3 regions of the Neobacillus sp. NPDC093182 genome follow, and region 2 is predicted to be linked to each of the others. Evidence: predicted binding sites of a transcription regulator. Region 2 holds the regulator's gene; each other region holds the start of a gene.
What was found. The regulator Rex, encoded in region 2, represses fermentation and respiration genes when NADH is low (regulators of the CRP and FNR family bind a similar motif). The targets are predictions, from matches to a motif close to TTGTGAAATATTTCACAA.
Positions count from the first base shown of each region.

Region 1: a site for Rex is predicted at 2,329-2,346, ahead of qoxA (cytochrome aa3 quinol oxidase subunit II). Genes of this name have one in related genera too.
Region 3: a site for Rex is predicted at 2,406-2,423, ahead of ACIQAA_RS10220 (TIGR04190 family B12-binding domain/radical SAM domain protein). Genes of this name have one in related genera too.

Region 1 covers NZ_JBIVOI010000011.1:70,117-74,661, reverse strand. Annotated here, with positions in the region: gene qoxB (cytochrome aa3 quinol oxidase subunit I) at 1-1,343, opposite strand, end outside; gene qoxA (cytochrome aa3 quinol oxidase subunit II) at 1,382-2,290, opposite strand; gene ACIQAA_RS19805 (iron-sulfur cluster assembly accessory protein) at 2,601-2,906, shown strand; gene ACIQAA_RS19800 (ABC transporter ATP-binding protein) at 3,020-4,545, shown strand, end outside.
Region 2 covers NZ_JBIVOI010000021.1:113,486-118,030, reverse strand. Annotated here, with positions in the region: gene ACIQAA_RS28535 (ABC-F family ATP-binding cassette domain-containing protein) at 1-749, opposite strand, end outside; gene moaC (cyclic pyranopterin monophosphate synthase MoaC) at 937-1,434, shown strand; gene ACIQAA_RS28525 (redox-sensing transcriptional repressor Rex) at 1,466-2,119, shown strand; gene ACIQAA_RS28520 (YdiK family protein) at 2,170-2,370, opposite strand; gene ACIQAA_RS28515 (CPBP family intramembrane glutamic endopeptidase) at 2,367-3,089, opposite strand; gene groES (co-chaperone GroES) at 3,371-3,658, shown strand; gene groL (chaperonin GroEL) at 3,711-4,545, shown strand, end outside.
Region 3 covers NZ_JBIVOI010000004.1:228,087-232,631, reverse strand. Annotated here, with positions in the region: gene ACIQAA_RS10225 (ABC transporter ATP-binding protein) at 1-524, shown strand, start outside; gene ACIQAA_RS10220 (TIGR04190 family B12-binding domain/radical SAM domain protein) at 555-2,363, opposite strand; gene ACIQAA_RS10215 (GAF domain-containing sensor histidine kinase) at 2,838-4,545, shown strand, end outside.

The sequences.
Region 1 (4,545 bases), on a different contig from region 2:
ATTTTCTCATTTAACATGAAACCAAACATTTTTGGCCAATAATAGTGCAGCCCTGCCAGCATTGCATAAACAACACCAGGAATAATAACGTTGTGGAAGTGAGCAACTAAGAACATTGTATTATGATATTGATAGTCTGCAGCAGACATCGCTAGCATAACCCCGGTAACTCCGCCGAGTGTAAATAACGGAATGAAGAGTATGCTATAAAGCATTGGTGTAGTAAAAACAATTTTTCCTTTTCTAAGCGTGAAGAGCCAGTTAAAGATCTTTACACCAGTAGGAACAGCAATTGCCATGGTTGTAATCGAGAAAATACTATTTGTTAATGCACCTTGCCCCATGGTAAAGAAATGGTGCGCCCAAACTAAGAATGATAGTAACGAGATAATAACCATTGAGCCGACCATAGATTTATAACCATATAGGTTACGACGTGCAAAGGTTGAGATAACTTCACTATAAATACCGAAAGCCGGCAGGATTAAGATATATACTTCAGGGTGTCCCCAAACCCAGAAAATGTTCGCCCAAAGCATATCCATACCGCCATTATCCATAGTAAAGAAATGTGTTCCAAATTGACGATCCAGCGTTCCCATTGCAAGTAAAACGGCTAAAACTGGAAATGCGAATACGATGATGACGTTGGCAATTAAAGCAGACCAAGTAAACATTGGCATTTTCATTAATGTCATACCAGGTGCTCTCATTTTGAGAATGGTAGTAATAAAGTTAATACCGGTCATTAATGTACCAATACCAGCAATCTGAATCGCAATCATATAATAATTGGTACCGACAGATGTACTGAATTCGTTACCTGCAAGCGGGAAGTAAGAGGTCCAGCCTGCGTCAGGTGAGCCGCCGACAACGAATGAAATGTTGAATAACATCGCACCCATAAAGAATAACCAAAAGCTTAATGCGTTCAAACGTGGGAAGGCCACATCGCGTGCTCCAATTTGTAGTGGAACAACAAAGTTCATAAAGAACATGATGAATGGCATTGCCATAAAGAGAATCATTACGATCCCGTGTGTAGTGAAAATTTCATTGTAGTGCTGAGCGTCGAGCAGTGTATTTTCAGGTACTGCCAGCTGAGCACGCATCATGATGGCGTCAACTCCGCCTCGGAATAGCATAAGGAGGGCAGAGAGCAGATACATAATACCAATTCGTTTGTGGTCAACAGTTGTCAGCCACTCACGCCATAGGTAGCCCCATTTTTTAAAATAAGTTAATCCGGCAATAACGGCGATTATTGTAAGTCCGATGGCAGCCATCGAAGCATAAATCGCAAGACTTGGATGTGGAACGGCAAATCGATCAAAGAAATCCATTTATTATATCTCCTTTCAAGGGAAGATTACTTTTAATATTAATGACTCATACCTTCATGTCCGGTATGGGATTCTGTGTGAGTTTCTGTTTCAGGTGTTTCTTCGCTATGATCATGGCCAGCTGGCGGCGGTGAAAACTCTAGGTGAGTCCCAGTGTATGTTTGCTGCCCTAGATGACCTGGTTCTAATAATTCTTCGAATTTTTCCTCTGTAATCGGTTTTGCAGTTTCTTTTACTTCTTTTACCCAGTCATCAAAATCCTCTTGAGACATGGCTGTTACATTGAAGGTATTTTCAGCAAATCCTTTACCCGAGAAGTTTGCATTTCGCCCCATGAATTCACCAGGGACATCTGCGGCTAAATGTAAAGTTGTTACATGGTCACCCATTGCATATTTTTGTCCCCCAAGTTGTGGAATCCAAAAACTAGTAATGGGTCCATATGAATATAGTTTAAATTCCAGTGGTCGGTCTGTTGGGATATATAAGTAATTTACTGTTTCAATGCCTTCTTCTGGGTAACTAAAGTGCCACTTCCAGTTCGAGGATGAAGCATAAACGACCAATGGTTCCTTATCTTCGTATCCTTTTGGTTTTGCCTCAACAATATAGTTACTTTGAACGGATACATAAGATAGGAAAGCAACGATTAATACTGGAATACCTACCATAATGACCTCAACCCAAAGGTTTCCTTCAATATGAGGTGGTTCATAATCTGCTTTTTGTTTAGAAGCACGATATTTCACTAACATATAGACTAACAATGCAAAAACAACAATGACAATAAAAGCCATAACCCCTATCGATAATAGGATGTCGCTTGCCTGTCTTTCTGCTTGAGGTCCTTTAGGATCCAAGACAAGTAATGGCTCACAACCAGATAATATCGTGATGATTGTAAAGAACACTGTAAAGAAAGCCATTTTAATACCCTTTTTGTGCATTTTTTATAACTCCTCTCATTAATAATCACTGTGGTTATTCGTGAATTCATTCACAAACTTGTTTTCGGATTTATCAAAAATTATTACTACCTAATAATAACTATATAATTAGTGTTATTATCCCGTACCACAATATTAACAACAAAGGTGTGATGTTTATATACGTTTTTTGAAGAATTTGTGACAAATTTGTTAAGGTTTTAAATTCCAATATAAAATGGCCTGGAAGTTGCAATAATAAAATAATTGTCTATTTTTGCAAATTAATGGGATAATGAATATGTATACCAATGGAATAGGAGAGACAAACATGAAAGTCAAAATTAATCGCCATGCAGCGAAAGCTTTGAAAAAAATGCTAGAAGGTCCAGAAGCAGAAGGGAAATTGTTCCGTGTGTATGTAACCAATATGCATGGCGACCATGCCCATTATGATTTAATGCTGGATACTCCAACAGAGCATGATGAAGTGGTAAAAACAGATAAGGACATAGATATCATTCTAGATACTCGTGAGGAATATCTTGATGGTGTATGGATTCAACTGTTTCATGTTCCAAAGGAAGAATGGCTGATTACCAACCCATCAAAGGGCGGCCATCACCACCATCATTAATAAAATATAGAATAAAATGAATTCCACCTGAAGTTATTCTAGGTGGTTTTTTGATTGTAATTTTCTAAATATTTTCATATAATCCAAGTACTTACATAAAAAGGAGATCTGCGATGATTCGACGTTTCTTTTCCTATTACAAACCGCATAAAAAGCTTTTTATTCTAGATTTTAGCAGTGCAGTCGTTGTAGCGGTTTTAGAGTTAGCCTTTCCACTTGCAGTATCATGGTTTATTGATGAACTGCTACCCGGAGGAGAGTGGCAAACCATTGTAACTGTCAGTATAGCGCTGCTAACGGTTTATATCCTTAGTACCTTCTTGCAGTTTGTTGTGAACTACTGGGGTCACAAGCTTGGTATTAATATTGAAACAGATATGAGACAAGAACTTTTTGAGCATGTACAAAAACAGTCGTTCCGCTTTTTCGATAATACCAAGACCGGGCATATTATGAGCAGGATTACCAATGACCTTTTTGACCTGGGTGAACTTGCACACCATGGACCTGAGGATGTTTTCATTGCGGTAATGACGTTTATCGGTGCATTCTGGATTATGCTGACGATCAATGTGCAACTAGCACTTGTTGCTGTTTTGATTTTACCGTTATTGGCATTATTAGTTGTAGTCTGTAATCTAAAGATGAATAAAGCCTGGAGTCATATGTACACAAGCATTGCAGATGTAAATGCTAGAGTGGAAGATAGTGTTTCAGGAAGCCGTGTGGTTCAATCATTTACAAATGAAGATTTTGAGATTGCAAGATTTCGAAAAAATAATCATAAATATCGAAATGCAAAACTAGTTGGATATCGCGTGATGTCTTTCAGTCTATCGGGTATTTATATGATGACAAGACTTATTACGATAATTGTACTTGTTTATGGTGCTTGGCTTAGCTTCACAGGTCAGCTTACTTACGGGGAACTTGTCGGATTTGTTCTTTATGTAAATGTTCTATTTAAACCTATCGATAAAATTAGCGCTATCATGGAATTGTATCCAAAAGGCATGGCAGGATTTAAACGTTTTACGGAGATTATTGATTCTGAGCCAGAAGTTAAAGATACGGAAGATGCGATTGAAGTAGCTGCACTTAGCGGGGATATAGCCTTTAAAGATGTTACTTTCAGCTATGATAAGCAAAAATCAGTGCTTGAAAATATAAACTTGGACATTCGTGCAGGCGAAACGATTGCGTTTGTCGGACCATCAGGGGCAGGTAAAACCACCATTTGTTCATTAATTCCGAGGTTTTATGATGTCAGCAAGGGCAGCATTATGATTGATGGATTCGATATTCGTAACATCACAAAAAAATCACTGCGCTCTCAAATCGGTATTGTTCAACAAGATGTCTTTCTTTTTACAGGGACCATCAGAGAAAATATTGCATACGGAAAGAGAAATGCTACAGATGATGAAATAATTGATGCTGCAAAACGTGCTCATCTTGAAAAATTTATTCAATCACTGCCTGATGGATATGATACAGAAATCGGAGAACGCGGATTAAAGCTATCCGGCGGTCAAAAACAAAGACTTGCCATTGCAAGGATGTTTTTGAAGAATCCTCCTATTTTAATCCTCGATGAAGCAACTTCAGCACTAGATACTGAAACAGAAATGGTAATTCA
Region 2 (4,545 bases):
AGATATGCACTATAGTTTCCAATGAATTTTTGAATTTGCTTACGTGAAACTTCATAAACCTGCGTTACGACTTTATCTAGAAAATAACGGTCATGGGACACAATTAAGATCGCCCCATCATAGCCTTGTAAATACTGTTCGAGCCAAGATAAAGTATCAATATCAAGATGGTTGGTAGGCTCGTCCAGGATTAAAATATCTGGCTTGGTTAAAAGTAGTTTCCCCAAGGCAAGGCGCGTTTTCTGTCCGCCGCTTAAGGAAGAGATCATGACCGCACTATCGTGGAAATTCAATCCGTGCAGGATGGAGCGAATATCTGCTTCATACTGATAACCGCCCTGCTCTTTAAATTTCACTTGCAGCTGATCGTACTCATTTAGGATTCTCTCGTATCTGCTAGTGTCCTCAATAGCAGCAGGATCTGACATTTGAACCTCGAGGTGTCGAATTGCTGCTTCCATACTTCTCAGTTCGTCGAAAACTGTCAGCATTTCATCCCAGATCGACAAATTCGACTCTAGTCCTGTATTCTGGGCTAAATAACCAATGCTTACTCCCTTTGGCTTAATGATTTCTCCGCCATCATGTGACAAATGCCCAGCAATAATTTTTAATAATGTCGATTTCCCTGCACCGTTTCGCCCGACAAGTGCAACACGGTCCCGAGTTTGTAATTCTAGTTTTATATTCGATAAAATTAGGTCTGCACCATAGTATTTTGCTAGTTGATTAACTTGTAATAATATCATTGCTTTTCACCTCTATTACTAAAATAAGTGTACCTTATTCCAACAATGCAGGCAATAAAGTGTCTTAGTGTTGGAGAAAATAAGAAAATATCTCGAAAGAAAGAAATGTAAATTTTTCATCATTCGTTCAAAGTTTCACAGACAAATTGTTAAAAATATAGTATGATTTTGTGGGAGGATATTGTTTATGTCTGAATTTACTCATTTTAACGAAGAAGGAAGAGCGAAAATGGTGGACGTTAGTGATAAGCCAGAAAGTGCTCGTACGGCACTTGCTCATTCCAGCATTACGGTTAGTAAAGAAATATATGAAAAAATAACAAATAATGAAATGAAAAAGGGCGATGTTCTTGCAGTAGCACAAGTTGCTGCCGTGATGGGGGCAAAGAAAACCTGGGACTTAATCCCGATGTGCCATCCTATACCTTTGACGGGGGTAAATATATCCTTCTCCTGGGAAAAAGAACATGATACGGCTTTTACATTAAATATTGCAGCTTCTGTCAAAACAAAAGGAAATACAGGTGTTGAAATGGAAGCGTTAACAGCTGCGTCCACTTGTGCTTTAACTGTTTATGATATGTGTAAAGCAGTGGATAAAGGTATGGTCATTGGAAAAACCTATCTGGTTGAAAAAACCGGCGGGAAAAATGGGGATTTCCACCGAACAGAACAAGTTAGATAAATGAACAACTATTTATGAGGGGTGGGAGAATATGAGTAATGAAACAATGAAAATACCACAAGCGACAGCAAAACGGCTGCCCTTATATTATCGATTTTTAAAGAATCTGCATTCTTCCGGTAAACAGAGGGTTTCGTCTGCGGAATTAAGTGAGGCAGTGAAGGTGGATTCGGCAACGATTCGCCGGGATTTTTCTTATTTTGGTGCCTTAGGGAAAAAGGGATATGGCTACAATGTCAACTACCTATTAACGTTCTTTCGGAAAACACTAGATCAAGATGAATTAACAAAAGTAGCGTTAATTGGTGTAGGAAATCTTGGAACCGCCTTTCTAAACTATAACTTTTTAAAAAATAATAATACAAAAATTGAATGTGCTTTTGATGTTGATCCGAACAAAATGGGAACAACGATCCGAGATGTGCCTGTGTTTCATATGGATGAGCTCGAGAAGGTTTTAAGCAATGATGAAATCCATGTTGCCATCCTGACCGTACCTGCACCAGTGGCTCAGCTGATTACGGATCGACTCGTACAATCTAATATTAAGGCGATATTGAATTTCACGCCTGCAAGGTTAAATGTTCCTTCATCTATTCGCGTTCATCATATCGACTTGGCTGTTGAATTACAATCACTTATTTACTTCCTGAAGCACTACCCTACAGAGGAAATAGAAGAATAAAAACAAAAAAGACCTTTTCACAAGTAAAGTGAAAAGGCTTTTTAATGATCCTACTTTTTTATTTTGTCTTTATATCTATTGTAAAAGAAAATCATTCTTAAACCAGATCCGAAGTCAAAGGTGGCAAGTAAAACGAGCAGGTAACTGAAGAACCCCCATCCGTTTTGGGTGACATCTTCAACTGCAAAATAAGTAAATAAGCAGCCAAGTACAATATAAATGATTCCGGAAAACAAGGGTGATCGTCTCATAGAAAGCCTCCGATAAAGTTTTGAATACCTTCTGCCTCACGAATAATTTTATCAATGTCATCTTTATAAACGGACTGTATGACGACAACTAATGTATTCATCGCAACATGGGCAAAAATCGGTACAAGGATATGTTTTGTTTTTACATAGAGAAATGCAAAAGTGAAGCCCATTGCAGAATAGAGAAGCACATGATGCGGTTCCATATGGGCTAAGGCGAAAATAACCGAGCTGATTAACGCTGAGAAGAAAAAGTTAAACCGTTTATGGAGAGTGCCGAAAATAATTTTTCGAAAAACAATTTCCTCTAATATTGGGCCAATTACTGAACTGACTAAGATGGCAAGTGGAAAGGATTCAATGATGTTGAGAATTTGCTGTGTGTTTTCTGAGCCCATTTCAACCCCGATCAGCCGTTCAATATTCGCAGCGAGAGCTTGGGCAAATAAGGCTAGGAAGACACCAAATACAGCCCAGATGGCAGCAAAGCCAAAGGAACTGCCTCTTTCATTCAACCCTGGTTTCTTTATTTCTCTTCGTAATAAGAAAAGAATAATAACCAGAGCAAGGGTGAAGCTGAAAATTAACCAATAGGGGACAACGAGCCCTTGATTTATTCCTAAGTAGCCAAATAGGAACATCAGTCCTGGAATTCCCACTAGGCTTGATAACTGCATGGCTATATAGACAATTAAAATAATCCAATATTCCCTTTTCAAATTAATAAATCTCCTTTAAGCAGCTAATGAAAATATTTTACCCTATTCTTCATTGTACTAATAAAAGCAAGGTTGTTTCAATTTTTAAGGTTATCGGAAAAACTATGTATATTCCCACGTGTAAATCACATACTTGTAAGGTTGCAAAAAATAATAAAAAATTGCTGCTTCATACTTGCAAAATTTTTTTCCATTTATTATTATAAGAATTGTGTTAGCACTCAAGTTAAGAGAGTGCTAATAAGTCAGAATTACATATCTATTTGAGGAGGTTGTTTGATTTGTTAAGACCACTAGGTGATCGTATTGTCATTGAGCTTGTCGAATCAGAAGAAAAAACTGCAAGCGGTATCGTGTTACCAGACTCAGCTAAGGAAAAGCCTCAAGAAGGAAAAGTTGTTGCCGTAGGTACAGGCCGAGTGCTTGAAAGCGGCGAACGTGTTGCTCTTGAAGTTTCTGTAGGCGATCGTATTATCTTCTCAAAATACTCTGGTACAGAAGTGAAGTTTGAAGGAAACGAATATTTAATTTTACGCGAAAACGATATCCTTGCTGTAGTTGGACAATAAGGATTTTTTAAAACAATATTGAGTTTAAAAAATACGAGGAGGTTTTTTGAACATGGCTAAAGAAATTAAGTTTAGTGAAGATGCACGCCGCGCAATGCTTCGTGGTGTAGACGCATTGGCAGATACAGTAAAAGTAACTCTTGGACCAAAAGGACGTAACGTGGTTCTTGAGAAGAAATTCGGTTCACCGCTTATTACAAATGATGGTGTAACAATCGCGAAGGAAATCGAATTAGAAGACGCTTTTGAAAACATGGGTGCTAAGCTTGTTGCTGAAGTAGCTAGCAAAACAAACGATGTTGCTGGGGACGGAACAACAACTGCAACTGTTCTTGCTCAAGCTATGATTCGTGAAGGATTAAAGAACGTTACAGCTGGTGCTAACCCAATGGGTATCCGTAAAGGGATTGAAAAGGCAGTTACTGTAGCAGTTGAGGGCTTAAAAGCGATTTCTAAGCCTATCGAAGGCAAAGAGTCTATCGCACAAGTTGCTGCTATTTCTTCAGATGATAAAGAAGTAGGTCAATTAATTGCAGAAGCGATGGAGCGCGTTGGTAACGACGGCGTTATCACAATCGAAGAATCTAAAGGCTTCACAACTGAATTAGACGTTGTTGAAGGTATGCAATTTGACCGCGGATATACATCTGCTTACATGGTAACAAACACAGATAAAATGGAAGCTGTTTTAGAAAATCCATATATCTTAATCACAGACAAAAAAATCTCAAGCATTCAGGAAATCCTTCCTGTCCTTGAGCAAGTAGTACAACAAGGCAAACCATTATTGTTAATCGCTGAAGATATCGAAGGAGAAGCACTTTCTACTTTAGTATTGAACAAACTTCGCGGAACATTCAATGCAGTTGCTGTTAAAGCTCCTGGCT
Region 3 (4,545 bases), on a different contig from region 2:
GTCAATCCATTTCTGGCAAGGTAGCACAGGCGATTGTAAAACAAGGGCTTTCACATGTTCCTGAAGGGCGCCGTGTGTTTGCCAATATGTCAGTAGAGGAAAATCTCGAATTAGGGGCATATTTACGAAAAGATAAGCAAGGCATTAAAGAGGACTTTGAGAAGGTCTACAACCTGTTCCCGCGTCTGCTAGAGCGGCGTAAGCAGCTGTCTGGTACACTATCAGGCGGTGAGCAGCAAATGCTTGCAATGGGCAGAGCCTTGATGGCACGTCCGAAGCTCTTACTATTAGACGAGCCTTCAATGGGACTAGCTCCCCTTTTAGTTAAGACGATTTTTAGAATCATTGAAGAGATTAACAAGTCTGGTACTACCATCCTGTTGGTGGAGCAGAATGCGAACATGGCATTATCGATTGCAGACCGTGCCTATGTTATTGAGACAGGAAAAATTGTCCTTTCAGGCTCTTCCGATGAATTAAATCAAAGTGACCAAATAAGAATGGCCTACCTAGGCGGGCATTAAAAAGACGTGTGCTTCACACGTCTTTTTTGATTACATTTTTGCGTTCTGATGTTGTGTTTCTAGTTTGAATTGATGGCGAAGCTTTGGCTGGAAGGCATGTTTGATTTTAATTGCATACTCTTCATACAGCTGCTCTAAACCAACTAATGCAAGGGAGAAGAAGTTCGCATAATTTTTTTGAACCTCCCACTTTAACTCGTTCTTACCACAAATACTATATTTATTTAATTCTTCAATTTCTTTATGAATCTTTGCTAATTCCACTTGCTGTTCTGCCTCAGAAAGAGAAAGGACATAATCAATCTTTTCAATGTAGGCTGGAGATTTTTCAATCTTGCCTTTAATTTCTTCGTAGCCAGCTTGGTCAATCAGACCATATTTTAATTTAAAATCATTAAGTTTTTGCGCAGAATCATAGGTTGAGTTCAAGATATCATCGCGTGTCATCTGTGTTGTTTCATAGCTTAGCATATGCTTCCATGATGGCTGGGTAATCGCCTTGCGGTGGTCCTCAAGGGTATGACAGAATTTTTTAAAGCCGTGAAGCTCTGGATTTTCAAAAGCTGGGCTTGCAGGGTCTAGGAACGGTGCAAGCGGCGCGACAAAGTAGAAAAGTCTAGGATCTTGATTACAGGCCAGATGGATTTCTTCACAGAAATCAATGTTTTCAATCGCACTTTGGTAGGTCTGGCTAGGAATACCTGTCATGAAGAATAAATCGATTTTTTTGGCACCATGTTTTAAGGCGAAATTAAGCGTTTCAATCACTTTAGGATTCGTACAATTAAACTTCCCATTGTAGTGTCTGATTTTTTCATCATGGGTTTCAAGCGTAATTTCAATGCTGTATTTTGGACAACTTTCATTCATCATTTGGAAAAATTCTTCGCCCGCATATTGGAATATTTCAAACACGATTTCATTTTTGAGAGTAAGCTCTTTAAGACGGCTGAAAAATTCTTTTACATATTCACGTCCTCCCTGGCGAAGGTCATGCAGGATAAAGATTGGTGCACGGCTGAAGCGTGAAATAAATTGAATGTCTTCGACAAGCTTTTCTGGCGACCGCAACGCTAAAGAGCTTCTTCCGCAGTTTTGATCATAAGCGTCCTTTGAACCGCCGCAGATGAGACAGTTTTGCGAGCAGCCTCTTGCTGTCAGTAATGCCGTATTTGGATATTGCAGCCAGCCATTGTACGGCAGTGGATCAAGGAAGTTACGATATTTAAAGACAGAGCGGACGGTGTAACGATAGCCTGGTACATCAATATCATCCAAATCCTTTGGTACATAAGTGATGGGGTTATAACCAATCTCACTGCCTTTTTTCCAGGTTAGATTTGGAATGTCAGCATAGTGCATATTTCCAAGTTCCAATTTATTCATCAGCAGCAGCATAAGCTTTTCTGTTGAGTCGCCACGCATAACGAAATCAATAAAAGGATATTTAATAAGCTCTTTATGATAATAGGTAGCAGATAAGCCCCCGAAAATCATCGGTGTATCAGGATGAAGTTTCTTAACTATCTTAGCCAACTCAATACTGCCATGTGCATGCGGCAGCCAATGAAGGTCAATTCCGAAAGCACGTGTTTTGATTTTTTTAAGCTTCTTTTCTACATCAAATTTTTCACTCATCAGCATCCGGTTCGCGATATTGATAATTTTTACACGAAGGCCGAACCGTTCTAAATAGTCAGCAATACTTGTTAGACCAATGGGATACATTTCGAATACCGGTGATGACGGCACGACATCGCTGATCGGACCTGCAAGCAGTGAATTTTTACGAAAGTCATATACACTTGGGGCGTGTAAAAGGACTAAATCATACTTCATATAAGCCACCCTTTTCATTTTTATCAAGTTTATATTTTACTATTGTGAATGTTTTCACATATTATCTTTGATTTAAACGTGGCAAAGTGATAAACCAGATAAATTCTTGCCAAAATCCACTACTGTAATTATTTTCTAACTACCTTTATCTTACTATAATAATGGATTAATAGAGTGACAAACGGGTGACAACAATGTGGAGATTGCGTGGAAACTAGGTACTACAAAAGTAGTACGGAAGAATAATCCTTTAGCAGAATAGGAAATGAACCATTCATTTGCCATAATAGTAATAACAAACCTAAAGGGTTTGTCCCAGTATCGGTCAGTGAAAGTCATTGGACCGGTCTGGGATTTTTTGCGACAACAAAATTTCCCAATTAACCTATTAAAAAATCACTTGTTAACGAAGAATGTATTAGGTACATTTTTAACAGAATATTAAAAATTTTTTAATGATAGGGAGAGGAATGGATGATTGAGTCTTCAGCCTTACAGATTAAGGAACGGCAGTCTAAGCTATTTTTACTAGTCGTCTCGTGCGTCGGCGGCTGGTTTTTCGTAAAACATGGTTTATTAAAATTAGCAGAAATAAATCAGGCAATGATTTTAGTCCTTCTAGTTATTTTCTTATTCATTGTGGAACTGTTTCCCCTTCCTGTATGGAAGGGAACGATCACCATTTCCTTTCCTCTTGTCTATGCTATTTATGTTATGGAAGGTCTGGCATACACCATTTTTACCTATGCACTTGTTGTCTGTGCTGTAAATTTGTTCAAAAAGCGGCCGCTCCGGATTGTGTTTTTTAATCCTGCTTTATTAATCGTCAGTTTTTATTTTGCCTATGTGATTGGCGATTATTTGTTTTCACATTATTCAATGGATGGAAAACCAAAGGTGCTGATCGGCATCATTCATTTCACCTCTATTATGGTTCCTTTTTACGTTATGAATAATGTACTTGTGGATCTCCTTCTAATGATTAGGCCGCAAACCTATAATTTTCGGGATTGGTGGCAAAAAACAGGGCAGGAAGTTAATAGTTTGACATTTTCTTTTATTTACCTTTTTTTCTTTCATCTTTTTGGGAATCAAAACAGAGGTGAAATCGACGCAATCGCCTTTTTTTTCTTCTTTTCCCCCCTTGTGTGCTTTGCCTTATTAAGTTCAATTATTGCGAATTTAAAGAGGGAAAAGGCTAAACTTAAAGCACTATTTAGCATTTCTTCAGAACTAAATAAGAAAATGGCTGCTGCAGATTGGCTGGATTTTTTGAAGGACAATCTAAAGGAATTTATTGATGTAGATGCATGGGTATTGTTAAAAAAAGATAGGGATAGTTGGAATTTAAAGTTTGCGGTAGGTTTAGCAGTAGAAAATCTATCTTTAAGTGATGAAAGGATTCAGGGTTTCGATAAAATAAAAAGTTTAAGAGTTTATCCGAATACAAAAGAGTCAGGGGGTCCTGCTAATGGATTATTGGATCCTGAGATTCATTCCTTATTATATGCGCCTTTAATGTTGGAGGAGGAGATCGTTGGACTTTTTATATTTGGAAGGAGCCGAACGAAAAGCTTTGTTGAAGAAGATAAGCAGGCGGCTGCTACGCTTGCAAATCAATTAGCTGTATTAATTAAGACAAGATGGCTGATTGCGGAACAGGAAAAAAGGTTGATTTTAGAGGAAAGAAATCGGATTGCCAGAGATATCCATGATGGTGTGGCACAATCACTTGCCGGAGCGATTATGAATCTAGATACAGCCAATCGGAAATTCATGAAAACACCTGAAGAGTCTCAACAGTTGATGGTTGAAAGCACTGTTAAGTTACGAAAGTGCCTTAAAGAAGTAAGGGAGTCTATTTATGCCCTCCGCCCATATCCAACAGATAGAGAAGGGCTTTTATCGGCGATAGCAACAAAAATTAATGGGATCCAAAAGGAACACAGTGTGCCTATAAAGTTAGAAACCAGAGGTCCAGTGTTCCACCTCAGTCCGATGGTGGAAAAAATTATTTTTGATATTTTCCAAGAAAGTACCCAAAACGCACTGAAACATGCAGAGGCAACAAAGATTGATATATTAATTAGCTTTCAAAAGGAACATGTCCTCTTAAAGGTAAAAGATAATGGAAGTGGATTTTCACTTTTTCAGGCGATGATTAAAGCACGAAATCATCCCC